Linked DNA regions of Bacillus pumilus. Each later gene encodes a partner of the first gene's protein in a complex. Links are inferred from orthologs where the notes say so. Each region holds a gene or a part of one and is shown on either strand. Other genes may lie near its edges.

What was found.
Region 2: the proteins of CKW02_RS08815 (region 1) and CKW02_RS17030 are in contact, whole or in part, in a crystal structure (PDB 8WT4), measured with the Bacillus subtilis proteins. The link is inferred for Bacillus pumilus from one-to-one orthologs.

What each region holds. Positions count from the first base shown.
Region 1 is NZ_LT906438.1:1,753,172-1,768,181, reverse strand. The notes cover bases 12,069-15,001. They hold CKW02_RS08815 (DL-endopeptidase inhibitor IseA), read left to right. Parts: upstream 12,069-13,230; coding sequence 13,231-13,773; downstream 13,774-15,001. Other genes in these bases: CKW02_RS08805 (NucA/NucB deoxyribonuclease domain-containing protein), read right to left, coding at 14,804-15,001; CKW02_RS08810 (STAS domain-containing protein), read right to left, coding at 13,807-14,655; CKW02_RS08820 (hypothetical protein), read right to left, coding at 12,502-12,936; lexA (transcriptional repressor LexA), read left to right, coding at 12,069-12,456. In the rest of the region: CKW02_RS08905 (FbpB family small basic protein), read right to left, coding at 1-58; CKW02_RS08900 (TlpA family protein disulfide reductase), read right to left, coding at 130-633; aconitate hydratase AcnA, read right to left, coding at 706-3,435; small acid-soluble spore protein SspO, read left to right, coding at 3,656-3,802; CKW02_RS08885 (small acid-soluble spore protein P), read left to right, coding at 3,819-3,965; CKW02_RS08880 (Hsp20/alpha crystallin family protein), read left to right, coding at 4,068-4,469; CKW02_RS08875 (DUF2621 domain-containing protein), read left to right, coding at 4,730-5,158; CKW02_RS08870 (CcdC family protein), read right to left, coding at 5,331-5,813; CKW02_RS08865 (cytochrome c biogenesis CcdA family protein), read right to left, coding at 5,908-6,615; CKW02_RS08860 (aspartyl-phosphate phosphatase Spo0E family protein), read left to right, coding at 6,824-6,997; CKW02_RS08855 (YneF family protein), read right to left, coding at 7,261-7,479; sporulation inhibitor of replication protein SirA, read right to left, coding at 7,564-8,010; tkt (transketolase), read right to left, coding at 8,209-10,212; CKW02_RS08840 (DUF896 domain-containing protein), read right to left, coding at 10,400-10,630; CKW02_RS08835 (YneB family resolvase-like protein), read right to left, coding at 10,700-11,347; cell division suppressor protein YneA, read right to left, coding at 11,365-11,676; and 2 more genes.
Region 2 is NZ_LT906438.1:3,236,972-3,251,859, reverse strand. The notes cover bases 5,252-8,062. They hold CKW02_RS17030 (C40 family peptidase), read left to right. Parts: upstream 5,252-5,868; coding sequence 5,869-7,257; downstream 7,258-8,062. Other genes in these bases: trxB (thioredoxin-disulfide reductase), read left to right, coding at 7,491-8,062; CKW02_RS17035 (tetratricopeptide repeat protein), read left to right, coding at 5,252-5,505. Also shown: hisD (histidinol dehydrogenase), read left to right, coding at 1-582; imidazoleglycerol-phosphate dehydratase HisB, read left to right, coding at 579-1,163; imidazole glycerol phosphate synthase subunit HisH, read left to right, coding at 1,163-1,801; hisA (1-(5-phosphoribosyl)-5-[(5-phosphoribosylamino)methylideneamino]imidazole-4-carboxamide isomerase), read left to right, coding at 1,798-2,535; imidazole glycerol phosphate synthase subunit HisF, read left to right, coding at 2,532-3,290; bifunctional phosphoribosyl-AMP cyclohydrolase/phosphoribosyl-ATP diphosphatase HisIE, read left to right, coding at 3,287-3,916; more of CKW02_RS17035, read left to right, coding at 4,048-5,251; more of trxB, read left to right, coding at 8,063-8,441; CKW02_RS17020 (8-oxo-dGTP diphosphatase), read left to right, coding at 8,799-9,263; RNase adapter RapZ, read left to right, coding at 9,303-10,190; CKW02_RS17010 (gluconeogenesis factor YvcK family protein), read left to right, coding at 10,191-11,150; DNA-binding protein WhiA, read left to right, coding at 11,168-12,118; CKW02_RS17000 (HPr family phosphocarrier protein), read left to right, coding at 12,145-12,402; CKW02_RS16995 (arylamine N-acetyltransferase family protein), read left to right, coding at 12,442-13,185; CKW02_RS16990 (ribonuclease), read right to left, coding at 13,236-13,724; CKW02_RS16985 (2-hydroxyacid dehydrogenase), read right to left, coding at 13,909-14,886. UniProt on the Bacillus subtilis protein: The C-terminal part of CwlO shows a cell wall hydrolytic DL-endopeptidase activity.

The DNA.
Region 1 (15,010 bases):
ATTCTTTTTTATTTTCAAGTACAAGCTCTTCAAATGTACGTCGTTTTCTTCTTCTCATTGTACTCACCTCCAATGTTTGTATTTCATTTTCGCCAAAACATTTAGAAAATAAGCAAAAAAGCTGAATCATTATAGATCCAGCTCTTGCTCAATTTCTTTTTTTGTCAGCATTTGATGCTTCACAGACATGATGCGTCCTTTTTCATCTAATATGTATGTCGTGGGGTATGAAAGCACCTGATATCGTGCTTGAATGCCTTTTTGATCTAATAAAATAGGAAAGCTCAGCTTTAATTCATCTGCAAATGCTGCAACATGATCTACACTTTTTTCTGTGGTCGTCAAATTCACAGCAAGTACTTCGACCTGATCATATTCGCTTCTAACCGCGTCTAGATCTGGCATTTCTGTCCTACATGGCTTACACCATGTCGCCCAAAAATTGACGAGCACCTTTTTCCCTTTGTAATCAGATAACGAGGCCGTTTGACCATCAAGGGTTTTAAGTTCAAAATCAGGGGCTTGATCCCCTTTTTCAAGACCGATTGCGGGCTCTTTTGGTTCAAGTAAATTCCACACAAGTAAACCAATCAACACAAGTAAAACAGCGCTTGCTATTCCTTTTTTCCACATGATTGATCCTCCACTATTTTAAAAAAGAAGAGAAAGCTGTCTAAGCGCCTTCTCTTCTTTGCTGTATGAGTATTAGTTGCTTGCCAATTTTTCACGAAGTACCATTTGAAGGATACCACCATGACGATAGTAGTCAATTTCGACTTCACTGTCAAAGCGAACAACCACTTCAAATGTTTTCTCATTGCCATCTGTATCAATTGCTTTCACAGTGACAAGATCACGTGGACGAACTGTTTCATCAACTTCAACTTCAAATGTTTCTGTTCCTGTTAGTCCATAAGTTTCTGCACTTTCTCCGTCTTTAAACTGTAAAGGAAGTACACCCATGAAGACAAGGTTACTTCTGTGGATACGCTCAAAGCTTTCAGCTAGAACGAATTTAATTCCAAGAAGGTTTGTTCCTTTGGCAGCCCAGTCACGGGAAGAACCCATTCCGTAGTCTTTACCTGCTAAGATCGCAAGACCTGTGCCATCCTCTTTATAACGCATGCATGCATCATAAATGGATGTCACTTCACCAGTTGGCCAGTACGTTGTATATCCGCCTTCTGTTCCTGGTGCGATTTGGTTCTTAATACGGATGTTTGCAAAAGTACCTCTCATCATGACATGGTGGTTACCACGGCGAGATCCATATGAGTTAAAGTCTCTAGGAGATACGCCTCTTTCTTGCAAGTATTTACCCGCAGGTGTGTCTTTACCAATCGCTCCAGCAGGAGAAATATGGTCAGTTGTCACAGAGTCACCGAACTTGGCAACGACGCGCAAGCCTTTAAGCGGTTCAACTTTACCAGGCTCAACTGATAAGTTTTCAAAGAATGGCGGGTTATCAATGTATGTGGAATTTTCATCCCATTTATACAAAGCATCATCTGTCGTTTTAATTTCATTCCAGCGGTCATTGCTGTCAAATACAGTTTCATACTCTGAACGGAAGAGTTCAGGTGTGACTGTGCTTTTCACGACACTGTTGATTTCGTCCATTGATGGCCAAATGTCATTGAAATAAACGTTCTCACCGTTTTTATCCACACCGATAGGGTCTTTTGTTAAATCGATATTGACCGTACCAGCAAGTGCATATGCCACAACTAATGGTGGAGATGCGAGGTAGTTTCCTTTTACAAGCGGATGGATACGTCCTTCAAAGTTACGGTTACCTGATAAAACAGAAGTGATCAGCAGATCATTTTCAGAGACAGCATCCTCAATTTCTTGCGCAAGCGGTCCTGAGTTACCGATACATGTTGTACAGCCATACCCAACGATGTTAAATCCAAGGTCTCTTAAGTATGGAAGAAGTCCTGAGTTCACGAGGTATCCTGTCACAACCTTAGAACCTGGCGCTAGTGACGTTTTCACGTAGTTTGGCACCTTCATGCCAAGCTCACTTGCTTTCTTCGCAACAAGACCTGCTCCGATTAAGACGTAAGGGTTTGATGTATTCGTACAGCTCGTAATCGCTGCAATCGCAATCGCACCTGTCTTCATCACAGCTTTTTCACCATTTGCTAGATCAAATTCAATTTGTTTATCCAGCTCTGATTTTTCTAATCCAAACCCTTGGTTACCGGCTGGGCTTTCGATGTGCTGATGGAACGTCTCTTTCATTTCTGAAAGTGGAATCAAATCTTGTGGACGCTTTGGACCAGATAAGTTTGATTCAATTTTAGAAAGATCAATTTCCACAACATCCGTAAAAATTGGGTCCTCTACATCTGGCGTATAGAATAAGCCATTTGCGCGAGAATATTCTTCAACGATATTAATTTGCTCTTCATCACGTCCAGTAAGGCGAAGGTAAGCAAGAGCTTCCTCATCTACTGGGAAGAATCCGCAAGTAGCCCCGTATTCAGGCGCCATATTCGCAATCGTTGCACGATCTGCTAACGGCAGCTGTGCAACACCTGGTCCGAAGAACTCAACGAACTTGTTGACCACGCCTTTTTCACGCAGAACTTGTGTCACTTTTAATGCAAGGTCAGTTGCAGTCGTTCCGTTTGGAAGCTCTCCAACTAATTTAGCACCAATGACTTCTGGTACTGGGAAGTATGAAGGCTGACCGAGCATACCAGCTTCCGCTTCAATACCGCCAACGCCCCATCCAAGTACGCCGATCCCGTTGATCATGGTTGTATGAGAGTCAGTACCAACCAATGTATCTGGGTAAGTGATGATCTCGCCATCTTCTTCAATCGCATGAACAACACTTGCAAGGTACTCTAAGTTTACTTGGTGAACAATCCCTGTTGCAGGCGGAACAGCTTGATAGTTATTAAACGCTTTCTTTGCCCAGCTAAGGAAGTTATAACGCTCTGCGTTACGTTCGAATTCTAAATCCATGTTAATATTTAATGCATCTTCAGTTCCAGCTTTATCAACTTGTACTGAGTGATCAATAACAAGGTCAACTGGAATTTCAGGGTTGATTTTATCCGGATCCCCACCTACATCTGCCATTGCTTTTCTTAATGAAGCAAGGTCAACGACGGCTGGTACACCCGTGAAGTCTTGTAAAATAACACGAGAAGGTTTAAATGGAACATCAATTTCTTTTACCTCGGCAGTTCCCCATTTTGCCAAGTTTTCAACGTGTTCCTTTTTGATCACTCTACCGTCTACTTGGCGAAGCACTGATTCTAAAAGTACCTTAATGGAATAAGGCAGCTTAGAAACATTTCCGATTCCTTGTTTCTCTAGTGCTTCTAACGAATAATAGTGATACGTTTTCCCATTTGTCGAAAACGTTTTTCTAGATTGAAAAGCGTCTTGTTTAGCGACTTGCTGCTGTTTCGACATATCCAAAATCCCCCTTTTGATGATCAAGATCAATTTCAATTCTCAGAAAAATCGTCGTATTTCACCACAATTTTCTCACAATTTCATCTTAAAACAAATTCATACATAAGTAAATAACAATGCTTTTATTAAATTCAATAAGTTTATCTTATCACTAGGAAATGATTACTCTTCATAAACGAAGCGGGGCAGGTTCATACTACAATTGAGGTGATAGAACATGACAAAACGTAAAGCAAATCATGTGATTGACGGCATGAATGCAGCCAAAAGCCAAGGTAATGGTGCAGGCTATATTGAAAATGACCAACTCGTTTTAACAGAAGAACAAAGACAAAACAATAAAAAACGTAAAAAAAACCAATAGGAAAGGAGCAAGCATCATGACGAATAAAAACACAGGAAAAGACATCCGTCAAAACTCGCCTAAGGAGCATCAGGGCGGACAGCCTGAGCCATTATCAGGCAGTAAAAAAGTAAAAAACCGCAACCATACAAGACAAAAGCACAATTCTCATCACGATATGTAAACATTCTCCTCTCATCCCGTGGCAAAACGGGATGTTTTAGGTCTTTCACACATTTCAGTTCTCAACATATCATTTATTATGAGATGTGATGGAGGAGTGTCTATGGAGAATGAAAAGCAATCGAATTCCTCTGATTTTCTAGAAATAGATGATTGGCTCAATGTTTTAATGGATGATCCATTTGCCTGGTATGATGAACACCTCCCAATTGACCTTTATGAAACAAGCCGTGATTATATTATTGAGATTGATGTCTCCACCCTATCGATCACCGATGTAAAGCTGACCTTCGCTGGACATGAGCTGACTCTCTGTTGCACGGTACAAAAGCAAAATGTTGAAGGCGAACAGCCAATTGAAAAAAGTGTCATGCTCCCTTTTTATTTGAACGACAAAGAGATTGAAACAGAATACGAAAACCGAATCATTTCGATAAGAATTAAAAAAAGTTCCGACCATCCACGCGAGGCATTTTCCTTTCAAATCCCGCACTTCAAACATTAAGAGCCCACCTTCATTTGGTGGGCTCTCTTCCGTTCGTGTCAAGTCAATACCTTTTGCGAACCACCATGGCCAAATAGTAGAGTCGCTATATGATAAGGTATTCTTTTTCTACTAGATGGTTTGGGTCTTTCTAGTAAATGGGCAGTTATGAATGAAAAAAGGCGTTCATAGAGATGAGAGACATACATTTTTGTTATTTTCTTCTATCATCGCTTCATGTAAAATAAGATAGAGAGACGAGGGGTATAAGGAGTGAGAACATGTTAAGCGGCTGGTTTTTGTGGTTCATTTTATTTTGGGGTACGGTGATGATCGGATTACTCGCAATCGGTGGCTTTTTTATGTTTCGCAAATTTTTAAAACGATTGCCGAAGGAAGATGGGAAATCAGAGCTTGATTGGCAGGATGAATATATTCAAAGGAGCCTCCACCTATGGCGGGAAGAAGACAAACAGCTTTTAAATGAGCTTGTATTACCTGTTCCAGAGCTGTTTAGAGATGTCGCCAAAGAAAAAATTGCAGGAAAAATTGGCGAACTGGCTTTAAAAGAACAAGCTGCGAGCATTAATTTAGACTTAATCATTCGCGGCTATATTATCGCTACACCAAAGCGTGATCATAAGTTTTTATTGAAGCGCCTTCAAGAAAAAAACATCGATCATACGCCATATGAAGCATTATTAAAATAACCTCCTTTATAAAAAGGAGGTTCAGCGTGTAGAAAACCCCTCGCATTCTTTGTCAGTCCTGTGCGCTGGTGCTCACCCTTCCTAGACTTCAAAGGTTTTCTATCACACTGAAAAGAAAGAAGACAAAGGGCTAAAATAAAGATCATTTTAGCCCATTGTCAACAATCTGGGTTTAATTCATTTGAACCTGCTGCGGATCTAATTGCTTAGACAGCTTTCTAAACGACAAATACATGGCAACGCGCCAAGGTACAATCATGCCAAAGGCAAGTATCCAAAACATTCCGCTTAGAGAGCCATAATCAATAGAAGAACTCAGGATCGTCTTCATCCCGATACGAAGAACAAGAAGTCCAATGAGAATAAATACAAATGCTTTTGACCGCTTTAAGTAAATCTCGTTCCCTCTAATTTCAAACTTCGATGTTTTGATTAAAAAGATGGAGAAAAACATCCCCACTGTGATCGCTTCAAGAAATTCAGCCCCAGTTACCTGAAACATTGGAACAAAAAACATCAGTGCACCAGTGCTCATAAAAATAGGAGGTAATATAATTTTTTTCGCGGTTGCCGGTTTCGCAGATGACTTAATGCGAATAAACATGACGGCTACCGCCATACATATTGCAATTATAGAAGAGATTAAGACCATCATATCAAATCATTCCTTTATTCTTTAAGGTCAGCCTATGTATAATATACTCCAATTGACGAAAAAAAACCATTCGCCGCGACTGTAGAAAACGATTTCAAAAGCCTGTAAATCCGCCAAACAAGGATGAGAACATGATGATAATCCATGTGAGAAGATCAAAGAACAGCAATATCCCTACCACAATCATAATGATCCCGCCAATTTTCATGATGAGCTGCTGACGCTTTCTGATCCACGCCATTTTCGTAATGAAAAAGGAGAGGACAAAAAATGGAACGCCAAATCCAAATACATACGCCATCATATAAGGCACAGCCGACTCAGGATTGTTACTCGCCAGTGCGATAACAGCAGATAAAATAGGTCCTGTACAAGGTGTCCAACCAGCGGCAAAGCCCATTCCAATGAGAATCGATCCAAAAAAACCAGCAGGTCGGTTTTTGAACTGCATTCTCTTTTCGCCCATGAGGAAAGAAGGCTGAAATACACCAAGCGTCATAAAACCAAAGAAAATAATGAGGATAGCTCCAACCTGGCGAATCGCTTGATGGTAATCATCAAAAAACTTCCCAACAAACGATGTCCCAAAGCCTATCGCAATAAAGATAATAGAGAAACCAATTAAAAAGAATAAGGTATGAAGCAGACTTCTTCTTCTCAGCATCACCTTCTCAGATTTCACTTCATCCATACTAACGCCCGTAATATAAGATAAAAACGCTGGATAAAGCGGCAGACAGCACGGTGAGATAAAAGAAAGGAATCCTGCTCCGAAAGCTAAAAAGTAATTCAAATCTGTCAAAAGAACACCCCCTTCTTACAATATACAATAAGAGATGACAAAATCATTTCATTTTTTTTACATCCTCTCAATAAAGATGGTCTATTCTCTTAAAACCTTATATAATTTAATTTGACATCGAGATAACGAATCCTTTAAATTTGAAAATAAACCTGAAAATGGATATAATAGAATCGATTCTTTTTATCAAGATTTGCATGAAAGGAACATGACTTTGGTAAAAACATCATTATTAACTCAAATCGAAGAAAAAAGAGAAGAGCTGATGAAAGTTGTGATGCACAATGGGATGACATCAACAGTGACCATCGAACATAGCCAGCAGCTAGATCATCTCCTCTTACAATATCAACGACACTTACACTCAAACTCAGCCAACTAATCATATCTCATGATATTTATCATGCTGCACGATTTTTAGAACAGTTGATATGTGTGACCATAAACGAAACAAAAACCTCTGATAACAGGGGTTTTTGTTTTTTTACAGGAAGCTGACGCCAAAATAAAAACCACCTTCCCTGCTTCATTTAGGCAAGTACAGTGGTTTTAAAGCGTCTGATGAAGGTGAATTCAATAAAGAAAGGACAACGCTTGTCCATTCTTTATAACCATGTTCCATCTATGATCATAATATCGTACGTATTATTTCGCTTGGTTGTTCATGGCTTTCATCATTTGATTGATTTTCTTCTGGGACGGTTTCATGCCCATTTGCATCATCATCATTCGAAGCATTTGTTCATTAATTGGTGGATTCTTTTTCAAGTAGCTCATCATATACTTACGAGCAATAAAGAATCCGAGTGCAACTCCTGCAAGCAGTGCAACAACGCCTACAAGGATGACAACCCATAAATCCATAATTCTTCCTCCTTCATGTTGTCTCGTATAAAGTGTACTAAACAAAAGGCTATTATACAACATTTCACGTTCAATTTTATTTTTTTAAACAAAATTCCTCACTTTTACCGGATTGAGCCACCCGTGCTTCTTTGAACCGAAGTCCATCGCAAGGAAGCAAGGACTAATTTTTCTCAGCACTTCAAAAAACACTGCTTCTGCTTCATAACTACCGGTGGCAGACATTTGGATATAACGATCTTTTATGATAAATGCAGCCGTTCCTTTTCCATCAGGTAAGGAAGCGCTGTATATCGAGCCAATTTGTGTATAGTGAACGTTCGTTAAGTTGTTCATTAATCGCTGATGCATATGAAAAGCAGGGATTCGTTTCGTCACGTAATCCACTTGTTTCACAAGCATCACCAATTCATCTTCCGTGCGGTTCGTCCAGTGTAACGACTCAAACAAATGAAACAAAATTGATTCTCTGCCAAAATAATGATGCGCAAATTCATCCTCAATCCAATAAATATAATAATGGCGTTCCATGTCTATCCCTTCCTTTCACATTTCGTCAATCTCGTATATTGCTTGTATTATACAAAAATGTGAAAGAAAGAATTGTCTATATATGAAGCAAGAAGAAACTAGTTTTGTCAAAAAAACAAGAAAAAAGAAAAAAGTTTGCAGAGCGGATGAAAATGCTCTGCAAACAGATGAAAAAAAGCATGATGCTTGGAGACTTCGTTATTTGTTCAGCTTCGCTTTCACACGGCTGACGACATTGCTGACCGTAAAGCCGTATTTCTCAATAATGGTTTCACCAGGTGCAGAAGCGCCAAATTTATCAATGGCAATTACGTCACCATCAAGACCAGTGTAACGCTCCCAGCCAAGTGAAGCCCCCATTTCAATCGCAATACGAGCCCGCACTGCTGTAGGAAGGACTGATTCTTTGTATTCGTCTGACTGCTGATCGAAACGATCCCATGCAGGAAGACTGACAACAGACGCGCGGATTCCTTCTTTCTCAAGTGCTTTTTGCGCTTCAATCGCTAAACCGACTTCAGATCCAGATGCGAGTAGAAGTGCTTCTGGCTGCGCATCAGCAGCTTCAACGACGACGTATCCACCCTTTTCTACTCCCTCATACGCCTTCTCAGGTGCTTGGTCAATCGTTGGAAGGTTTTGACGAGTCAGAACTAGTGCTGTCGGTTTATCCGTTGAAGATACAGCAAGTTTCCACGCTGCAGCTGTTTCGTTTCCATCCGCAGGGCGAATGACAGAAAGGTTCGGCATCGCACGTAATGAAGCAAGCTGTTCAACCGGTTCATGCGTCGGACCATCTTCACCAACAGCGATACTGTCATGAGTAAAGACATAAGTAACTGGAAGTCCCATTAAGGCAGCAAGACGAATCGCTGGTCTTAAGTAATCTGAGAAAACAAAGAACGTTCCGCCGAATACACGAAGGCCGCCGTGAAGCGCCATACCGTTTAACGCGGCACCCATTGCAAATTCTCTGACGCCGAACCAAATGTTCTTACCAGCATAATGATCTTTACCAAAATCGTCTGTGTTTTTAATCGTTGTTTTGTTTGAACCTGCAAGGTCAGCAGACCCGCCAATGAAGAAAGGTACTTGCTTCGCAATGCCATTTAATACTTCGCCTGAAGAAGCGCGGGAGGCAAGACTTGAACCTGCTTCATAAACAGGAACCTCTTGATCCCAATTCTCAGGAAGCTTTCCTTCAATCGCAAGCTGCAATTGAGCTGCAAGCTCAGGGTATTCTTTTTCATATTGCGCAAATAATTCATTCCAAGCTGCTTCTTTTTTCTGACCAGCGTCTTTTACAGCTTCTTTGAAATGATCGTACACTTCAGAAGGTACATGGAAATCTTCTTCAAACGTCCAAGAGTAAGCTTCCTTCGTCAGCTTGGCTTCGTCGCTGCCAAGTGGTGCACCATGCACACCAGAAGTTCCTGCACGGTTTGGCGATCCGAAACCGATTGTTGTTTTCACTTCAATCAGTGTAGGTCTGTCTGTGCTTTGTTTTGCCTTTTTGATAGCAGCCGTCACTTCTTCAATGTTGTTGCCGTCTTTCACATAAAGAACTTCCCAGTTCATCGCTTCAAAACGATTCTTCACATTTTCAGAGAATGAACGATCTAGGTCGCCATCTAAAGAAATATCATTTGAATCATAAAGGACAATTAAACGGCCTAAGCCTAAATGACCAGCAAGGGAAGCAGCTTCAGAGGAAATTCCCTCCATTAAGTCTCCATCTCCGCAAATGCTGTATGTATAGTGATCTACAACATTAAAGTTGTCTTTGTTATACGTTTCCGCAAGATGTCTTTCTGCAAGTGCCATACCAACTGCCATGGCAATCCCCTGTCCTAAAGGACCTGTTGTAGCATCGACGCCCTCTGTATGTCCAAATTCAGGATGTCCAGGTGTTTTGCTACCCCATTGGCGGAATTGTTTTAGATCATCGATGCTCAAGTTGTATCCGCTTAAATGAAGCATGCTATATAGAAGCATAGAACCATGTCCCGCAGATAATACAAAACGGTCTCTGTTAAACCAATTTGGGTTTTGCGGACTTACGTTTAAGTGATTCGTCCATAAAGCGTATGCCATTGGTGCAGCACCCATCGGCATTCCAGGGTGGCCGGAATTCGCTTTTTCAATTGCGTCTATGGAGAGAGTACGTATTGTTGCAATAGATTTCAATTCAATCGTTTCCATATAAATCCCCTTCCGTATCTTGTGTACACCATTATCATAAATCTACTGTCCTTTTTTCACAACTATTTCACGCTGAAAAAGAGTGATTTTGTCACATTTAGTTTATCGATCACCTAAAAAGTTATGCAAATATGAAAAAAGATGAGAATATCCTTCCCATCTTTTCAAAATTCAAGAAACCGAAAACTTAATGAAGGTTTTGATCTCTTTCTCTTTTTAATTTTTCTGGTGTGACATCGTTTCCTTCAGGGTCAACGATTTTCACGGTTTTAAGTGTATTTTTCATAGAAGAACGAAAAGCTTTTAAATACTCTTCTCTTAATTGCTTTTGTTCTGTTTTTTCAGCGTCTGACAAACCGGTCTCTTTTGACTTTTTTGAAAGCTCATTGATTCTTGCAAGCTGATTTTTAGAAATCATGACTAACTCCTTTAAAGCATTTTCTCTACATACTACTAAATATCAATCATTTTGACAACAAATCAAGCTTTAGGTGGTCAGACCTTTTTCATATTCTTGATACCTTCTATGGACCGTTGCTTTTGAAATGTCGAAACCTAGTGCCTGAAGAGTTGCTGCGATTTCTGCGAAGGTCATGTTATTTTTTCTTAATCGAACAATTTCTGAAATCGGCACTTCAATACGCTCACGACCAGGCGCATGATCCTGCTGTTTTAAATTCAGTTCGGGCTGATACCCTCGTTCAACGGCTCTTCTCATTCCCCGCTTGATTTTCAGGTTATGAATTTTTCGTTGATACTCTTCAACGACTCCTACGATCTCAATCACCATTTCATCTGCTTCTGAAAGCTCAAGTTCGCCTCTATGAAACGTACTGTACACCTTTACATTCTCTTTAAAAAGACAATGAAGAAGCGCAATTTTTGCTTGTCCTCTTCCGAGACGTGTTTCATCCTGGATAAGAACAGCATCAATTGACTCTTCTTTTAGTGTAGCTAGCATATCAAACACACCATCGCGATCTAGATCATACCCGCTTGCTTTTTCTTTAATGACTTTAACCACATTCATCTTGTGCATAGCAGCTAAAGCTAGCAATTCTTCTTCTTGTCTCTTCAGCGAGGTTTCCTGCTCTTCTTTGACAGTGCTTACTCTCGCATAGATGATTGCATTCATGTCTTCAATCGACCTTTCTACTGTACTGTTGCAAGTTGATATACGACTGGATGCTCTTTTTTGACTGGTATGACAAGGATGTCACCAGGCTGGATTTCTGTTGAAGCAAGATCGTTGTGCTGAGTGACCCAGTCAATAAACGCATTTTTATCGATTGATTTGCTGTCGTTTACTTGATCAGCTAACCCCCAAAGAGTATCCCCTGATTGAACTTCTATTTTAACATACTGATTTGGATCATTATGGCTTGTGACTGCAATAAGTGAGAGAAATATGCCAACGATGAATGAGAATACCCCAATAAAAATAATAGATTCTTTTAACCTCATAATGTCATCTCTCCTAATAGAATGTGTGTTCGTTCTTTCTGACACTTATTATAAATACGAACAAACGTTTCTGTCAAACGTTTTTTTCGAACCTATGTTTGTACTGTTAGGAAAAACATGCTATAATTTCTTTAAAATTGACGTTTTGAGGTGCAAAAGATGACGAAGCTATCAAAAAGACAACTCGATATCCTGACATTCATCAAAGAAGAAGTAAAAAGCAAGGGCTATCCCCCATCCGTTCGTGAAATTGGAGAAGCTGTCGGTCTAGCATCCAGTTCAACGGTTCATGGACATTTAGCTAGACTAGAAACGAAGGGCTTAATTAGAAGAGACCCGACAAAACCTAGAGCGATCGAAGTACTAGATGAAGAGGAAATGAATATTCCAAAGAGTGCTGTAATGAACGTACCAGTCATCGGAAAAGTAACAGCAGGCCTGCCTATTACGGCTGTTGAGAATGTAGAAGAGTACTTCCCTCTTCCAGAGACTTTTGCAGCACCAGATGAACAAGTATTTATGCTTGAAATTATGGGAGAAAGTATGATTGACGCAGGAATTTTGGACAAGGACTATGTCATTGTGCGTCAGCAAAGCACTGCTAACAATGGAGATATTGTCGTCGCCATGACAGAGGAAGATGAAGCGACAGTGAAACGTTTCTATAAAGAAGATACACACTTTAGATTACAGCCAGAAAATCCATCTATGGAACCGATTATTTTACAGAATGTAAGTATACTAGGTAAAGTGATTGGCGTATTTAGAAATATTCACTAAAAAAAGCCGGTATTTCATCAGTTAATGATGAGAACCGGCTTTTTTTTATGAACAAGAATAGGCAAGAATACTCGAGCTTGGGAAGGAACCAAATGTAAAGTTCGGCCAAATAAAGCCAGTTGTTCTCCCGAAAGGCTGTGAAGATAGAACATACATTAAAAATACTTGACCGTTTCTCATAAACACAATCGTCCACCTTCTATTACATCCCGCCGCAAATTGAACCGATTGCTGACCTCCACCTGTTTGCCCTGAAATAAGTGACTGCATGCTTTGAGGCTGTGATAATGCTTGCTGATATTGCGAAACGATATGCTGTGGTGGGGCTGGCGGGGCTGATCCACTAGATCCGGGCCCAGTGCCTCCTCCTCCGATTGGAAACCCTGGAAATCCTCCAACTTGAGAAGGGAGCGACGGCCAACCTTGCATCTGCCTATCATATGAGTACCCATTCCACATACCTTCATACGGATAATACATATTCAACACCACTTTCTTAGACATTCATCACGATAGTATATGTCATAAATGAAAAAGCGTGTTGAACGTCCAAACAGAAACTTTTCCAAAAAACGTTTTGTTCTTCTTTAGAACGGTTAAATAGTAGATATAAAGAAAAAATAAAAAAATGAAAACTTTTTGCCACCCTCAAACGTTATATATATAGAAAGAAAAGAAATAAAAAACATTTAGATTTAATACTTGTAATATCACTGTAATTATTGTAACATTTGTAACATAAGAAGTTTTCATTGAGAAAAGGAGGCAATCGCCTTGAAAAAATTATTCGTTTTATTAACTGCTATTATGCTTATGATCTCATTACAATCTACAACATTGGCCGCTTCTAAAAAACCAGCCACTTTGACAAATAAAGAAGCGTTACATATTGCCCTTGATGCACGGGAACACTTTTGGAGTGCGATGTCAGGCTACAAAATTAATGAACATTCTGATTACAAATTAAAATCATTTAGCTATAAAGACATGACTTACAACTATCTTTCTAAAACATTTGATACAAAGAAAAAACTAAACAGCTACCTATCTCAAGTTTTCACAAAAGAAGCCATCAATCAAGGTTTAAAAGACTACCAGTTCATTGTTCATAAAGGCAAAATGGCTGTTCCAGTCGGCGACGGAGACAATATGCTTAATTGGGATAAAGCGACACCTAAACTTGTCTCTAAAAAACAAACAGTCCGCACATATGAATTCACTGTCCCAACACTTGATGGACGCAAAGTACAAAGAACGGTTACGTTCGAAAAAGGACAAAAAGATTGGAAAGTCACAAAAATTGACGCTGTTATCTAAATAAAAAACCAGGCCATTCAATCGGCCTGGTTTTTATATTGAAGTAAATTCAGTCATGCGGTCTAAGGCGTGAGCAAGTGATGATGCCGTGCGAAATTCATTAAAAGGAAGCCCGAGCTGCACAGCGGTTTGGGCAATTTCTGGTCTGATTCCTGAAATAGTTGTCTCTACTCCAATTAACCGAAGTGATGTGACAAGATCAAAGATTTGATGAGCCACCATTGTATCAATAATGACAACGCCCGATAAATCAATACATAAATGCTGTACACCTTTTTGTGAGCACTGTTTTAGCGTATTTTCTAAAATAATCTTTGCTCTCGCTGTATCAATATCACCTACTAACGGCAATAACGCAATATAACTTTTTAAGACAATGACAGGTGAGCTCAGCTCGTAAATCATGTCTCTTTGTGCCACGAGCTTCCTCGTTGTATTTTTCACATATTGCTGGATGAACATATGAATGGAAATATTAAACGCCTCTGAAATTAAATCATACCAATAAAAGATGCGGTCAATATCAATTTCATCTTGACGCTGTTTAATAAATTCTTTTAAGTAATGAAGGACCACTCTTTGATTGGACATGTATTCTCTCACAACATAATCTAATGGTGTGTTTAAATGCTTTGGGTCACTGGCTAAGTCTTCAGACCACTTTTTAAACTCAGTATGTAAATACGTCTTGTCTTCAATAAGAGCACGTATAAAATGCTGGTAATAATCTTGATTTTGCCGTTTTAGCTCTGATATGATGCTGGAATCTGTTGAACGGTATATGGATTCTGGATCATCGTCCTCAATTGATTCATACCATGTTTCAGTCAACTTCTCTGCATGCTGCATAAAAAAATCGTATAATGCACGGTTCTTATCCATAAGCAAATGTCCCTTCACATTTTCTTCTTGTCAGTCTTTGTACCTTATAGATTGATTGTACCACTGAATCTTTTTTCCCTGCCAGCTCGGATACGCTCTGATCATATAAAAAAAAGGCACCCGATTGAGGGGTGCCTTTTCCTCAGATTTATTTCACAATGAATAATATTCTTTTCCCATCAGGAAATCCGCTGATTTGGTGCCCGACCCATGAGCCTGCTCCCCTATTATCAGATGGACTGACATATTGAACGCTTGCGCCTTTTCCTCCCTCAAGACAAACCGCCATCGGCCACTCATCCCGGTCAAAGCCAGGTTTTGTCGGAATGCCTTTTAATGATTCTTGCCTGCGGGC
Region 2 (14,888 bases), 1.5 Mb from region 1 along the record:
GTTCTAGCAGATGACACGGCCATAGCATATGAGGTGGCGGCCGATCTACTTTCTCAGGCAGAGCATGATGCGCTAGCATCTAGTATTTTGGTGACCCCGTCTAAGACACTTGCTGAAAATGTGCGAGCTGAGGTGCAAGCGCAGCTGGACACCTTGCCAAGAAAATCAATCGCTGCACAATCCATACAACATCATGGCCGTATATACGTGACAGATTCCATGGAACGTGCAGTAGACGTCGTCAATCAGTTAGCGCCAGAGCATTTAGAGGTGCTGACAGCATATCCAGAATCATTTCTTGGTCAAATCAAGCATGCAGGGGCGATTTTTTTAGGGCGTTATAGCCCTGAGCCGGTGGGAGATTATTTTGCAGGACCGAATCACGTGCTGCCAACCAACGGAACAGCCAGATTTTCTAGCCCGCTTGGTGTGACCGATTTTCAAAAGAAAACAAGCATTATTTCATATAGTCAAGAAGCCTTTGAGACACACAGGGATAGCATTGCGGCTTTTGCTAGGTTAGAGGGGCTCGAAGCACATGCAAGGTCGATTGAATCGAGAAAGCGGGGGGAATCGTCATGAGACAGGCGGAAACAGCGAGACAAACAAATGAAACGAATATTTCGTTATCGTTAGAGATTGATGGGGAAGGAACAGCGGATATTCAAACAGATGTCCCTTTTATGACACACATGCTCGATCTATTTACGAAGCATGGACACTTTAATTTGACCGTCGATGCGAAAGGAGATACGGATGTTGATGATCACCACACAACGGAAGATATCGGCATCGTGCTTGGGCAAATGTTTAAGGAAGCGTTAGGTGATAAAAAGGGAATCAAGCGATATGGCTCCAGTTTTGTTCCAATGGATGAAACGCTTGCCCAGGTCGTGGTCGACTTAAGCAATCGTCCTCATTTAGAAATGAGAGCGGCCTTTCCAAGTCAAAAGGTCGGTACCTTTGATACAGAGCTCATACATGAGTTTCTTTGGAAGTTTGCGTTAGAAGCTCGTATAAATCTTCATGTAATTGTTCACTATGGAACCAATACACACCATATAATTGAAGCTATTTTTAAAGCAATGGCACGTGCTTTAGATGAAGCAACAACCATTGATCCACGTGTGAAAGGGATTCCTTCAACAAAGGGGATGCTCTAATGATCGGAGTCATTGATTACGGAATGGGAAATTTGTTCAGCGTATCAAAAGCACTGGAACGAGCAGGTGCCCGTTATATCGTCTCCTCTGATGTGGAGGAGCTCAAAAAGGCAGATGCTTATATTTTGCCTGGGGTCGGTTCGTTTCGTGATGCGATGCAGCTGTTAAAACAGACAGGGCTTGAGGCGTTTATCCACCAAGTAGTGCAGGAAGGAAAGCTGCTATTTGGCATTTGTCTTGGGATGCAGCTGTTATTTGAAGAAAGTGAAGAGGCAGGGCGTACGAAAGGTTTGGGGCTGCTAAAAGGGCGTGTCGTTCTTCTAAAGGATCGTGACCAGGGTGGGCAAAGGCTGAAGGTGCCTCATATGGGGTGGAATGAGCTCACATTTCATCAGCCCTCCCCATTGTTTGACGGGGTACCGGAAGGATTTGCGTACTTTGTTCACTCTTATTATGTGAGGGATATGAATCCAGAAGAGCAATTAGCAAGCGCAGACTATGGCGTTCAAGTACCAGCAGTTGTTGGCATGGGAAATGTGCTAGGCGCACAGTTTCACCCTGAAAAAAGCAGTACAACGGGCATGGCGCTGCTCAAACAATTTATTCAATTAGCAAACGAACAGAGGGTGAACAAATGAGTGACTTTACATTGTATCCAGCGATTGATATGAGAAATGGCAAATGTGTACGGCTCGTGCAAGGAGATTATGATCAAGAAACCATTTATGGAGATTCGCCGCTCGATATGGCGACGCGATTTGCAAATGAAGGAGCAAAGTGGATTCATCTCGTTGACCTAGATGGTGCCAAAGCGGGGAGTCGCGTCAATCATGAGCATGTGCTGGCGATTGCTTCATCCTTAGATGTAAATGTACAAATTGGTGGTGGCATTCGGACAGAAGAAGACGTTGCCTTTTATATAAACAATGGTGTAGCTAGAGTCATCCTTGGCAGCTCGGCTGTTTCTAACCCTGCCTTTGTGAAAAAAATGCTTGCGCAATATGGGGAGAAAATAGCGATTGGCATTGATGCGCGAAATGGATTCGTATCGACTGAGGGGTGGCTTGAAACGTCGAAAGTGAAGGCAGAGGATCTCGGCAAAGAATTGGCAAAGGAAGGCGCGGAGGTCTTTATTTTCACAGATATTCAAATGGACGGCATGCTGGCTGGGCCCAATGTGGAAAGTACAATTCGCTTAGCAGAAGCTACTGGCAAACAAGTTATTGCCTCAGGCGGTATCAGTTCGGTAGCCGATCTCCAAAAGCTGTCAGCACAAAAACAGTCAGGCGTTTCTGGTGCAATCATTGGAAAGGCACTTTATACGGAGCGGTTTACTTTAGCTGAAGCAATTGAAGGGCTTGACCGCGTATGATGACAAAACGAATCATCCCATGTCTCGATGTGAAGGAAGGTCGTGTGGTCAAAGGGGTGCAATTCCTCGGCTTAAAGGATGCCGGTGATCCGGTAGAATTAGCGCAGATGTATGATGAGGAAGGGGCGGATGAACTCGTCTTTCTTGATATTTCTGCCTCTCATGAAGGCCGGAAAACGATGGTGGATATGGTCAAGCAAGTGGCGTCCACTCTTGCCATCCCTTTTACGGTAGGCGGCGGAATTAACCACCTTGATGACATGAAGCGCATATTAAGAGCGGGTGCAGACAAAGTATCTGTGAACACAGCGGCAGTTTTAAGACCAGAACTGATTTCTGAAGGCGCCGATTTTTTTGGTTCTCAGTGCATCGTCGTTGCAATAGATGCAAAGTACGATGAAGAGAAAAAAGCGTACATGGTTTATACACACGGAGGGCGCCGTCAAACGGATATAGAGGTTAGCGATTGGGCAAAAGAAGCCGTGCTGAGGGGGGCAGGAGAGATCTTGCTGACAAGTATGGATGCCGACGGTGAGAAAAAGGGCTTTGATCATCGATTAACAAAGCTTGTGTCAGAAGCTGTCACCGTACCTGTCATTGCCTCGGGAGGTGCTGGCAATGCTCAGCATATGCTGGAGGCATTTACAAAAGGAGAAGCGGATGCAGCTTTAGCAGCTTCCATTTTTCATTATAAAGAGACTTCAATTCAAGAGGTAAAGACATACTTGAGAGAACACGGGGTGAAGGTCAGATGAAACAGGGAAACGAATTATCCTTTAATGAGGCAGGCCTGATACCTGCGATTGTACAGGATGCTCAAAGTAAGGAAGTATTGACATTGGCGTATATGAATCAAGAATCCTATGAAAAAACACTAGAGACAGGGGAAACATGGTTTTACAGCCGATCAAGAAACGAGCTTTGGCACAAAGGCGCCACATCTGGACATACTCAGCGAGTCACATCCATTCGATATGACTGTGACAAGGATGCTCTGCTTATTCTTGTCTCACCAAGTGGACCAGCGTGCCACACTGGCAGCTATAGCTGCTTTTCGGAAGAAGGCGTGAAGCGTCAAACGGAAGAGCAGGATCGTTTTGCAATTTTAAATGAACTTGAACAGGTGATTGCGAAACGTCAGGCAGAAATGCCAGAAGGCGCTTATACAACCTATCTATTTGAAAAAGGGGTCGATAAAATCCTGAAAAAGGTAGGGGAAGAAGCGTCAGAGGTCATCATTGCCGCGAAAAACCGGGATCAAGAAGAATTGAAATGGGAAACAGCCGATCTTCTGTATCACCTGCTTGTGTTATTACGTGAACAGCAATTGCCACTTGATGATGTATTAAAAGTATTAAAAAAACGTCATCAAGGCGAGTGAAAAGCCGGGGACACCTCCGGCTTTTTATTTCCTAAGTGAAAAACAAATCCTTCCTTTTCTTTTGTTCTATGTGACGACTCTTGAAGTATGTTATACTACACACGGTACACTGTTCGAAATGGAGGGTATCAGTGAGTAAATACACTTCTCAAAATAATCACACACAAGTCGTCCAGCTATTCCAAGATGGGCATTACTTTTTTCATAAAGGTCTAAAAGCTTATAGAGAAAGAAATCTATCTAAAGCGAGTAAGCTCATACAGCGGGCTATCGTACTTGAGCCTGAAAATGTAGAAATGCTGTCACAGCTTGCTATTATTTATACTGAAATGGGTCATTTCCAACAATCAAATGAACTGCTTGATTTCATCCTTGAACATATTGATGAAAATATGTTTGAGTGTCACTATTTTAAAGCCAATAATTATGCGAATCTAGGACTCTTTCAAGAGGCATATAAGTCAGCGACTGCCTATGCTTCATTAGAAGAGAACGGGGAATTTGCAGATGAAAATGATGACCTTCTCGACCTGCTCGATATGAGTGACGAAGAGAACGAAGATTTTCCTTACGATCAGGATGACCTGATTGTGAAGCAGGATCAAGCAAATCACTTACTGGAAAGCGGCAGGCTTGATGAAGCCATTGAGATGCTGGAACAGATGATTGTTGAGTATCCAGAATTTTGGTCAGCGTATAACAATCTCGCATTGGCCTATTTTTATTCTGGTCAAATCCATCAGGCAAAAGAGATGCTGAACCGGGTTCTACATGAAAATCCGGGTAATCTGCATGCCCTTTGCAACCAGCTAGTCTTCTATCATTATGAAAAAGAAGAAGAAAAGGTCAATACGTTAGCAAAGCAATTAACGCACGTGTATCCAATATTAAGTGAACAGCGTTATAAGCTTGGCGCAACATTTGCCCTAGTTGGAGAATTTGAATGGGCATTTAAATGGCTTTATTCTTTGTACAAAACAGGCTTTCAAGGAGATAGTACATTTTTATACTGGCTCGCAAGCGCAGCTTATTATACAGGTCACAAAACGCTTGCACAGACGGTTTGGGATAAGATGGTCGAAGAAGATATCGATGCAGATGAAATCAAGCCATGGCAGGATAAACCTGAGGAGACTGAGCCAATGGTCTCCATTGAGGAGCGGCTGACGGCGTACTATGTAAGCAAACAAAAAGGAGAACGTGACGTTCTTCAATCTGTCCTTGATGCACGCGCAGCGAAAACAGCTTTTGAACAGCAATTCATTGAACTGCTCTTATACGAAGATGAAATGGAAGAACGGTCTTTTTCAGAAGATGCGGTTTTCGCAAAACAGGCGGCATCCAGCTTGGAAGAAGCTGTTCAGCCTGACAGCCATATGCCTTATTTTTGGTTATTCCATATTATTCAGCAGGCACGTGCTTCTGGCGTAGATAAGAAAAATGCGCCTGCATGGGCAGCAGCATCCTATTATTTATGGATGCAGGAGCAAGAAGAATCTATGAGCAAAAAAGAGATTGCAGCCTCTTTTCAAATCAGTGTTCAAACACTGTCTAAATATGAACAAGTCATTTGTACATTAATTGATTAAATAGGTAAATAGATTTAGAAGATTGCAGCATGGCCGAAAAGGTCATGCTTTTTTCTTGGATAAAAAGGTGGGATTTGCAAGGATTTGGCGAAGTATGACAATCACGACATGTTTTTGAAACATAAATGTAATAAAAATATTAGCTCATTTTGTCGATGTCTCATGTATAATGAAAATCGTGGATTAAAACAAAGACATATATTTAGATATTTTACTATACATAATGAAACACCTAGTGATAGAAACAATCTGGTCAACATCTGACTGATCAATCAGGAAGAAAGACATAGATAGCACAGATTGGTCGCAGAGAATTTGCTGCTTTCTCATGTCGCTTGGAAATTGTCAAAGGAGGAACTATTCGTGAAAAAGTTTATTACTTTCGGTTTAGCTTCGGTCATCGGAGCGAGCAGTTTATTTATCCCATTTACTCATGAAGCAAACGCACAGAACTTTGAACAAAAGAAACAAGAGCTGGACAGCAAGCAATCTGAGGTCAACAAAAACCTTCAAAAGAAAAAAGATGAGCTTTCAAAGCTTGAAGCAAAACAAGAGGCACTTGCACTAAAGCTAAAAGAAATTGACGAGAAAGCTTTAAAAACAAGTGATCAAATCGAAGAAAAACAAAAAGAAAATGAACAAACGAAAAAAGAAATCAATGCACTGAAAAAAGACATTGCTGATACTGAAAAACGTATTGAAGATCGAAACAAATTCTTGAAAAAGCGTGTACGTGCGCTTCAAGAAAGCGGCGGTTCTACGAAATACATAGATGTATTACTAGGAGCGAAAAGCTTTAGCGATTTCATCAGCCGTGCAGGTGCAGTATCTACACTCATCAACGCAGACAGCGAAATCATTAAAGAGCAAGAAAAAGACAAAGCTGAGCTCCAAAAGTCTGAAAACGAATTAAACACAAAGCTTGAAGATGTTCAAAAGACACTTACAAAGCTTGAAACACTTCAAACAGACTTGAATAAACAGCTTGATGAAAAAGACAAGCTATTCAAGCAAGTGAAAGAGCAAAAAGGAAGTGCTTCTTCTCAAATTAGCGAGTTAAACAGTGAGGCTAACAGCATTGCATCTGAAAAAGACGCAACAATCACTGCTCAAAAACAAGCTGAAAAAGAAGCAAGAGAAGCAGCTCAAAAAGCAAAAGAAGAAAAAGTACAAAGACAACAGCAGCGTCAAGCTAGTGTTCAAGCAGAAGACAACAGCTCAACGAACGACAGCAGCTCGTCTTCAAATAACAGTAACAGTGGATCTTCAAACAACAACGATAATAACAACAGCAGTTCACCAAGCAAGAAGCCATCTACTGGCGGTGGATCACCTGTCAGCAGTAACGTAGGCGGAATCGAAGGTGCAATCAGCACAGGTTCTTCCATTGTTGGACAATCTCCATATAAATGGGCTGGTGGCAGATCACAAGCTGATATTGACGCACGTCGTTTTGACTGTTCTTCATTCGTTCGCTGGGCATTTGCATCAGCAGGCATCAACCTTGGACCAGTTGGCGGTACAACAACAGATACGCTTGTAGGTAAAGGAAGAGCTGTAAGTGCATCTGACATGAAACGCGGAGACCTTGTGTTCTTTGATACGTATAAAGTAAATGGACACGTTGGTATTTACTTAGGAAACGGTACATTCTTGAACGATAACAGCTCTCGCGGTGTTTCAGTTGACTCTATGAGCAATGTTTACTGGAAAAAAGCATTCAATGGCGTTGTAAGAAGAGTCGTTGAATAAATCATTACTTACTATATAACCGTAAACAGGCTTCCTTAAACAGCAGTTTAAGGAAGCTTTTTCTTTTTTTGAACATATGAGCAAATGATTCGCTTATTATCCGCAGATTTAATAGGATATGGGTAAGGAATAAAAATAAGAGTGGAATGGATGCTTTCTGTCATGAATGGAAGCATCACCCAAGGGCATTCTAATAAGAAATGCTAGCAGCAATTGAAGAGGGAGTGACAGTTGTGTCAGAAGAAAAAATCTACGATACGATCATCATTGGAGCGGGACCTGCCGGAATGACAGCCGCTGTTTATACATCTCGTGGAAATCTTTCAACATTGATGATTGAAAGAGGGATTCCAGGCGGTCAAATGGCTAATACGGAAGATGTCGAGAACTATCCTGGCTTTGAAAGCATTTTAGGGCCAGAACTTTCAAATAAAATGTTTGACCATGCGAAGAAATTCGGTGCTGAGTATGCATATGGCGATATCAAAGAAATCGTAGACGGTGAAGAGTACAAAATCGTCAAAGCCGGTTCAAAAGAATACAAAGGACGCTCTGTCATTATTGCAGCAGGTGCGGAATACAAAAAAATCGGTGCACCAGGTGAAAAAGAACTTGGCGGTCGAGGCGTCTCTTACTGTGCAGTATGTGACGGTGCTTTCTTTAAAAACAAAGAGCTCGTCGTCATTGGTGGAGGAGACTCTGCGGTAGAAGAGGGTGTGTACCTGACACGCTTTGCGTCAAAAGTAACGATCGTTCATAGACGCGACAAGCTTCGTGCCCAAAGCATTTTACAAGCACGTGCTTTTGATAATGAAAAAATCGACTTCATGTGGAACAAAACCGTTAAACAAATTAATGAAGAAAACGGTAAAGTCGGCAGTGTGACTTTGATTGATACGGTGACTGGTGAAGAAGAAGACTTTAAAACAGATGGCGCCTTTATCTATATCGGAATGCTGCCACTGTCTAAACCATTTGAAAATCTCGGCATTACAAATAAAGAAGGCTACATCGAAACAAACGAAAGAATGGAAACGAGAGTGGAAGGCATTTTCGCCGCTGGTGACATTCGTGAAAAAACACTCCGTCAAATTGTGACAGCAACAGGTGACGGAAGTATTGCCGCACAAAGCGCACAGCATTATGTAGAAGAGCTTGCTGAAAAACTTAAAGCAACGAAATAAAAGGCTGTCGTAAATCCTTAATATAGCGTCATGGGCTTTTAACTGGAATGTAACACGGGTGAAACAATTTTCCGTTATGATAAAACTAGTAATTGACCCCCTTTTATAAGGAATACATGTTTGGCACGGATGAGAATCCGTGTCCTTTTTTTTGCTTAAAATCAGAAATTCATGAGATGTTCACAAATGACGCATGGAGAACCATTGATTGCTGTAAAATAAAGAGTAGAGAAAATGCTCGCCACTTCTTTCAGACGAAATTCGGTCTGTTTTCGGTGAAGAAGGGGCATGTTCATTGTGGACGTCAGGATGAACCTGTATAATAAGTTAAAGACATAAAAGAGTAGGTGACAGCTGATGCAACGAGTAACCAATTGTGTGCTGCATCACGAAGATCAAGTTCTCTTGCTGCAAAAGCCAAGACGAGGCTGGTGGGTAGCGCCGGGCGGAAAAATGGAAAGCGGAGAATCGGTCAAGGATTCAGTCGTTCGAGAGTATAGAGAAGAAACAGGAATTTATATTTTAAATCCACAGTTAAAAGGTGTTTTTACCTTTATCATAAAAGAAGGCGATCAAATCGTTCAAGAGTGGATGATGTTCACCTTTATGGCAGATTCATTTACTGGAAAAAACGTGACAGAGTCAGAGGAAGGCATTTTAAAGTGGCATGAAGTAAAGGATGTGCCGCATTTACCGATGGCACCAGGGGATTCCCATATTCTTGATTTCATGCTAAAGGGAAAAGGACTTCTTCACGGTACTTTTACGTATACACCTGATTTTGAATTGATTGCTTATCGGTTAGATCCTCAAGGAGACTAATACATGAACCGTTTTTATAAAGAAGGAGAGGAAGCAGGCATGAATACGCACAAACAAGAAGATATTCAGCTTGTGATTATTACAGGAATGTCAGGTGCGGGGAAAACCGTTGCCATTCAAAGCTTTGAAGATTTAGGTTACTTCTGTGTAGATAACTTGCCGCCATCACTTTTACCAAAGTTCCTAGAACTCATGAAGGAATCGAATTCGAAGATGAGTAAGGTTGCCCTTGTGATGGATTTGCGCGGACGAGAATTCTTTGACAGCTTGATTGCAGCCTTAGATGAAATGAGTGATCTTGGCTGGATCACACCAAGAATATTATTTCTAGATGCAAACGATAAGGTGCTTGTCTCAAGATACAAAGAAACGAGACGTTCGCATCCTCTTGCGACTACAGGTTTGCCGCTCGAAGGAATCGCAATGGAACGCGATCTGTTAGAAGAGTTAAAAGGTCGGGCTCAAATGATTTTTGATACATCGGATTTAAAACCAAAACAGCTTCGAGAAAAAATTGTCGCGCACTTTGCCACGACCCAAGGGCAGGTGTTTACAGTGAATGTGATGTCTTTCGGTTTTAAATACGGTCTGCCGATTGATGCTGATCTTGTATTTGATGTGAGATTTCTGCCGAATCCTTACTATATTGAGAGCATGCGTCCACAGACTGGAAACGATGAAGAAGTGCGCTCCTATGTAATGAAATGGAGCGAGACACAAAAATTCACAGAGAAATTAATTGACCTTCTCAGCTTTATGCTTCCGTCCTATAAACGAGAAGGAAAAAGCCAGCTTGTGATCGCTATTGGCTGTACAGGCGGACAGCACCGATCAGTGACGCTAGCGAACTACTTATCGGAGTATTTTAAAAATGACTACTACACTCATGTCACTCACCGGGACATTGAAAAGAGAAGCAGAAAATAGATGAAGACACTTCCAAAGGTGGTCATTCTTGGCGGGGGCACTGGCTTATCTGTTTTGCTCAGAGGGCTAAAAACAAAGCCAGTGGACATTACCGCTATTGTAACGGTTGCTGATGACGGAGGCAGCTCAGGCAGACTGCGGCATGATTTGAATATTCCGCCTCCAGGCGATATTCGAAATGTCCTTGCAGCTCTCTCTGATGTTGAACCGCTTGTAGAAGACTTATTTCAGCACCGTTTTAACAAAGGGAATGACTTAACAGGCCACTCTCTTGGCAACCTCATTCTTGCGGCCATGACAAATATAACCGGTGATTTTTTTCATGCCGTCACAGAAATGAGCAAGGTCTTAAATGTGAGAGGAAAAGTTTTGCCAGCAGCGAATTCAAGTGTTGTTCTACATGCTGAATTAGAAAATGGGCAAGTGGTAACAGGAGAATCAAAAATCCCAACATACGGTGAGCGAATTAAACGAGTGTTCCTCACACCTGATACGATTGAGCCGCTCCCAGAATCGATTCAAGTCATTCGTGAAGCCGATTTGATCGTCATTGGACCTGGCAGCTTGTATACAAGTATCTTGCCAAACTTGCTTGTACCGCATATTGGCGAAGAAGTGATTCGTTCTAAGGCGAAAAAAGTGTATATTTGCAATGTCATGACGCAGCCAGGGGAAACGCTTTCCTACAGTGCAGCTGATCATGTGCAGGCATTAAACGATCATATGGTTCGTCCATTTATTGATACCATTTTTGTAAACAATAAAGAAATTCCAGAAGAGATCAAAGCAAAATATGCAGAAGAACAGGCACAGCCTGTACAGTTCGACACAGATGTACTCAAGGCAATGGGACTGGAAGTCATCCCTGGGGAAATCATTACATACGACCAGCATGTGATTCGTCACGACACGCTGAAAGTAGCCGCGCTGCTTGTCGACCTGCTGCATAAGAAAAAATAGGAATGGGGGTGGCAAGGATGTCATTTGCATCCGAAACAAAAAAAGAGCTGACTAATCTGGACGTGAAGGACTGCTGCACAAAAGCAGAGCTTTCTGCCCTCATCCGTATGAACGGTTCATTATCTTTCTCTAATCGAAAATTAATTCTAGATATACAAACAGAGAACGCAGCTATCGCAAGACGGATTTATACGCTGCTAAAAAAGAAATATGATGTCACAGTCGAGCTGCTCGTTCGTAAGAAAATGAGATTAAAAAAGAATAATGTGTATATTGTCAGACTAGTAGAACGAGCGAAAACCATTTTAGAGGATTTGAAAATATTAGGTGAGCAATTTGTATTTGAGCGTAATATTTCAGAAGAGCTTGTAAAGAAAAGATGTTGTAAGCGCTCCTATATGAGAGGTGCTTTTTTAGCAGGCGGTTCTGTGAATAATCCAGAAACGTCTTCCTATCACCTTGAGATTTTTTCCCTATATAAAGAACACAATGATGCCCTTTGTGAGCTCATGAACCAATTTCATCTCAACAGTAAAACACTTGAGCGTAAAAAAGGCTACATCACATATATGAAAGAAGCCGAAAAAATTACTGAATTCTTAAGTGTTGTAGGTGCGCATAATTCACTTCTTCGCTTCGAAGACGTTCGGATCGTCCGTGATATGCGGAATTCCGTGAACCGGCTCGTCAATTGTGAAACAGCAAACTTGAATAAAACGATTGGTGCATCACTGCGCCAGGTCGAGAACATTCAATTCATTGATGAAAAAATTGGACTTGATGCCCTGCCAGATAAGCTGCGAGAAATTGCAAAGCTGCGAGTCGACTATCAAGAGGTCACGCTAAAGGAATTGGGAGAAATGGTGGAAAGCGGCAAGATCAGCAAATCAGGCATTAATCACCGCTTAAGAAAGCTAGATCAAATTGCAGAACAATTACGAAACGGACAAGCTGTTACACTTAAATAGGAGAATGAAAAAGGGAGGCAGATCATATGGTGGAAAAAACGGTCACCATCCAGTTGAAAACAGGCTTGCAGGCACGTCCCGCTGCTTTGTTCGTACAGGAAGCGAATCGCTTTGGGGCTGAAATTTTTCTAGAGAAGGACGGAAAAAGAGTCAATGCGAAGAGCATTATGGGTCTCATGAGCCTTGCGATCAGCTCTGGGATCACTGTCAAACTGATAGCAGATGGTGCGGATGAACAAGAAGCCATTGATGCGTTAACTGATTTTATCAATCAAGAAAACTGAGTCTCTTCACAGACTCAGTTTTTTTAGAAGGGAATGAACATGATGCAATCAGCATTTTTACAGAAGATCGGATACGAAGGACAGTCTATCACCTTTGATGACCTGCCTGCATTATTAAAAAAGATGGCCTACACCTTTCCATTTGAAAATAGATCTGTGCTGAACAAACAATCCTATGCCTTGAATCAAGAAGGATTGAAGCAGCATCTTCTTGAAGGAGGCAGAGGAGGTCTTTGTTACGATCTCAATCCTCTTTTATATTATGTGTTAAAAGAGGCAGGACTCGCTGTACAGCTCGTTCAAGGGACCGTGTATAACAAGGAAGCGGGCACATGGGCAATCGATGGCACGCACGTAGCCATGACGTTGAATCATCACAACGAACGCTTCCTTATTGATGCGGGTTTTGGTGTGAATTTACCTCTCCAGCCTGTACCCTTTACTGAAGAATGGGTGGAAGGAGCGTCTATTCGGTTTCGAGTCAAAGAAGAGAAAACCGAAAAAGGTGCGCATCTTGTCCAATTAGATAGAGGAGAAGGCGCTGAGACAGGCTATGCATTTACATTGGAAGAGGTGAGTGAGCCTACATTGGTCCAAATGAGAAAGCAGATTTATGAAAATGAAGCCTCTCCTTTTAACAAAAGACCGCTTGCTTCAAAGCTCACACCAACAGGACGTGTAATCGTCACCGAGGATCATGTCACCATACATGAACATGAAGAAGTGTCGAAAAAACCGCTGCCTCTGCCTTTTGAGGAATACGTGAAAACCCTGCTGCCATAAGTAGCATCAAAAAAACAGCCCTGCGTCAAATGGGGCTGTTTTTTGATTGATTATCGAATACGTGTGAATGTAGCGTAATGGTCTGTTGTTTTGTAAATGAGCCAGTCACTTGAATACACGAGGCGATCAGCATTGCGGAAGCCTGAGACGTAGTTGATATCTGCTTCACGCCATGTGCGGCCGCTTGCTGAAGGGAGACGTCCCTCCCGGTTAGAGAAAACATCTCCACCGATGCTTTTGCCTGGGGCAACCTCTGCTAGATTTCCCTTCGATGCCACCCATCCAAGAGCACTTGCTTGTGATTTTGTGATGTAGTTATCAGGCAGTCGTTTGTAGCGAATCAAATAATCGGCTACACCATCAAACGTATTAATGACGGCAAGGGTATGAACATCTGATGTCAGTTGAATAGAAGCTGTTTTATTTGTGGCGGTCGGTGTAAGTGGTGTTTCGGCATAGGCTTGCTGCGGAATAAAACCAGAAAACAGAATAGCAGCGATCAGAGCAAACATAGTAAAAACCGAACTGATTTTTTTCATCTTCATCCTCCTATTAAGGAAATCGGAAGCTGTCCTCTTGATGCTTGTCTACCTCATATTATAGCACCCGAATATGAAGGAAATGTAAAGAAACAGGATCTTTGCTAAAATGAGGCTTTTCTCCTGATATCCTTCTATTGAAATAAATAAAAAGACGCAGCTCTGAATCCTGCGTCTTTTCCGATTAAGATGAAGCAAGCTCCTTCACAATATCTACAGGGGCTTTGCCATCAATTCCATGAATCACATTATGAATGGCTCGTTTCAGCATAAGATCCCGTGTTGTTTCAGTAGCGGAACCGATGTGGGGAACAAGGGTGACATTGTTCATTTCTTTGAAAGGATGATTCTCCTGAAGCGGTTCCTGTTCAAACACATCAAGACCTGCGCCTTTGATCCATCCCTCTTGAAGCGCTTGAATGAGGCTTTTTTCGTCCACTGTTTTCCCGCGGGAGATGTTTACAAATAAAGCCGTTTGCTTCATTAACTTCAATTCTCGTTCGCCAATCATATGATACGTTTCATCGGTCAGCGGTGTAATCAACACAATGATATCAGCTTGCTTTAGCAGGTCATCAAGTGTGCAATATAAAGCGCCATATGCTGATTCAGCCTTTTCATTCCGGCTGCGGTTATGATACAGAACATTCATATCAAAACCATGTGCAGCTCGTTTGGCGACTTGCTCTCCGATTCGTCCCATGCCAATAATGCCAAGCGTTTGATGATGGACATCGATGCCAAAGATATCCTCTTCCTGTACAAATTTCGTCCATTTCCCCTCACGGATAAAACGATCAAGCTCGGCAATTCTTCGCGCAGAGGAAAGAATGAGTGAAAATGCAAGGTCAGCCACAGTGTGGTCGAGTGTATGAGGCGTGTGTGTACCAATTACGCCTCTTTGCCTCATCAATTCTATATCGAAATTGTCATAGCCGACAGAGTTGTTGCTCACTACTTTGAGTTTTGGTGCGTGATCTAATAGCTCTTGATCGATTTTCGTTCCAGACGTTAAAAGACCATCAGCATGCTGCAATTTTTGAAACAAAATATCTTTTGGAATGGGGTCCTTGGATTGCCAAACCTCGTATGTACAATGTTCCTTTAGTATTTCCTCAAATGAAGCAGGTAATGGTTTGGCGACAAAAATGTGTGGTTTCATTG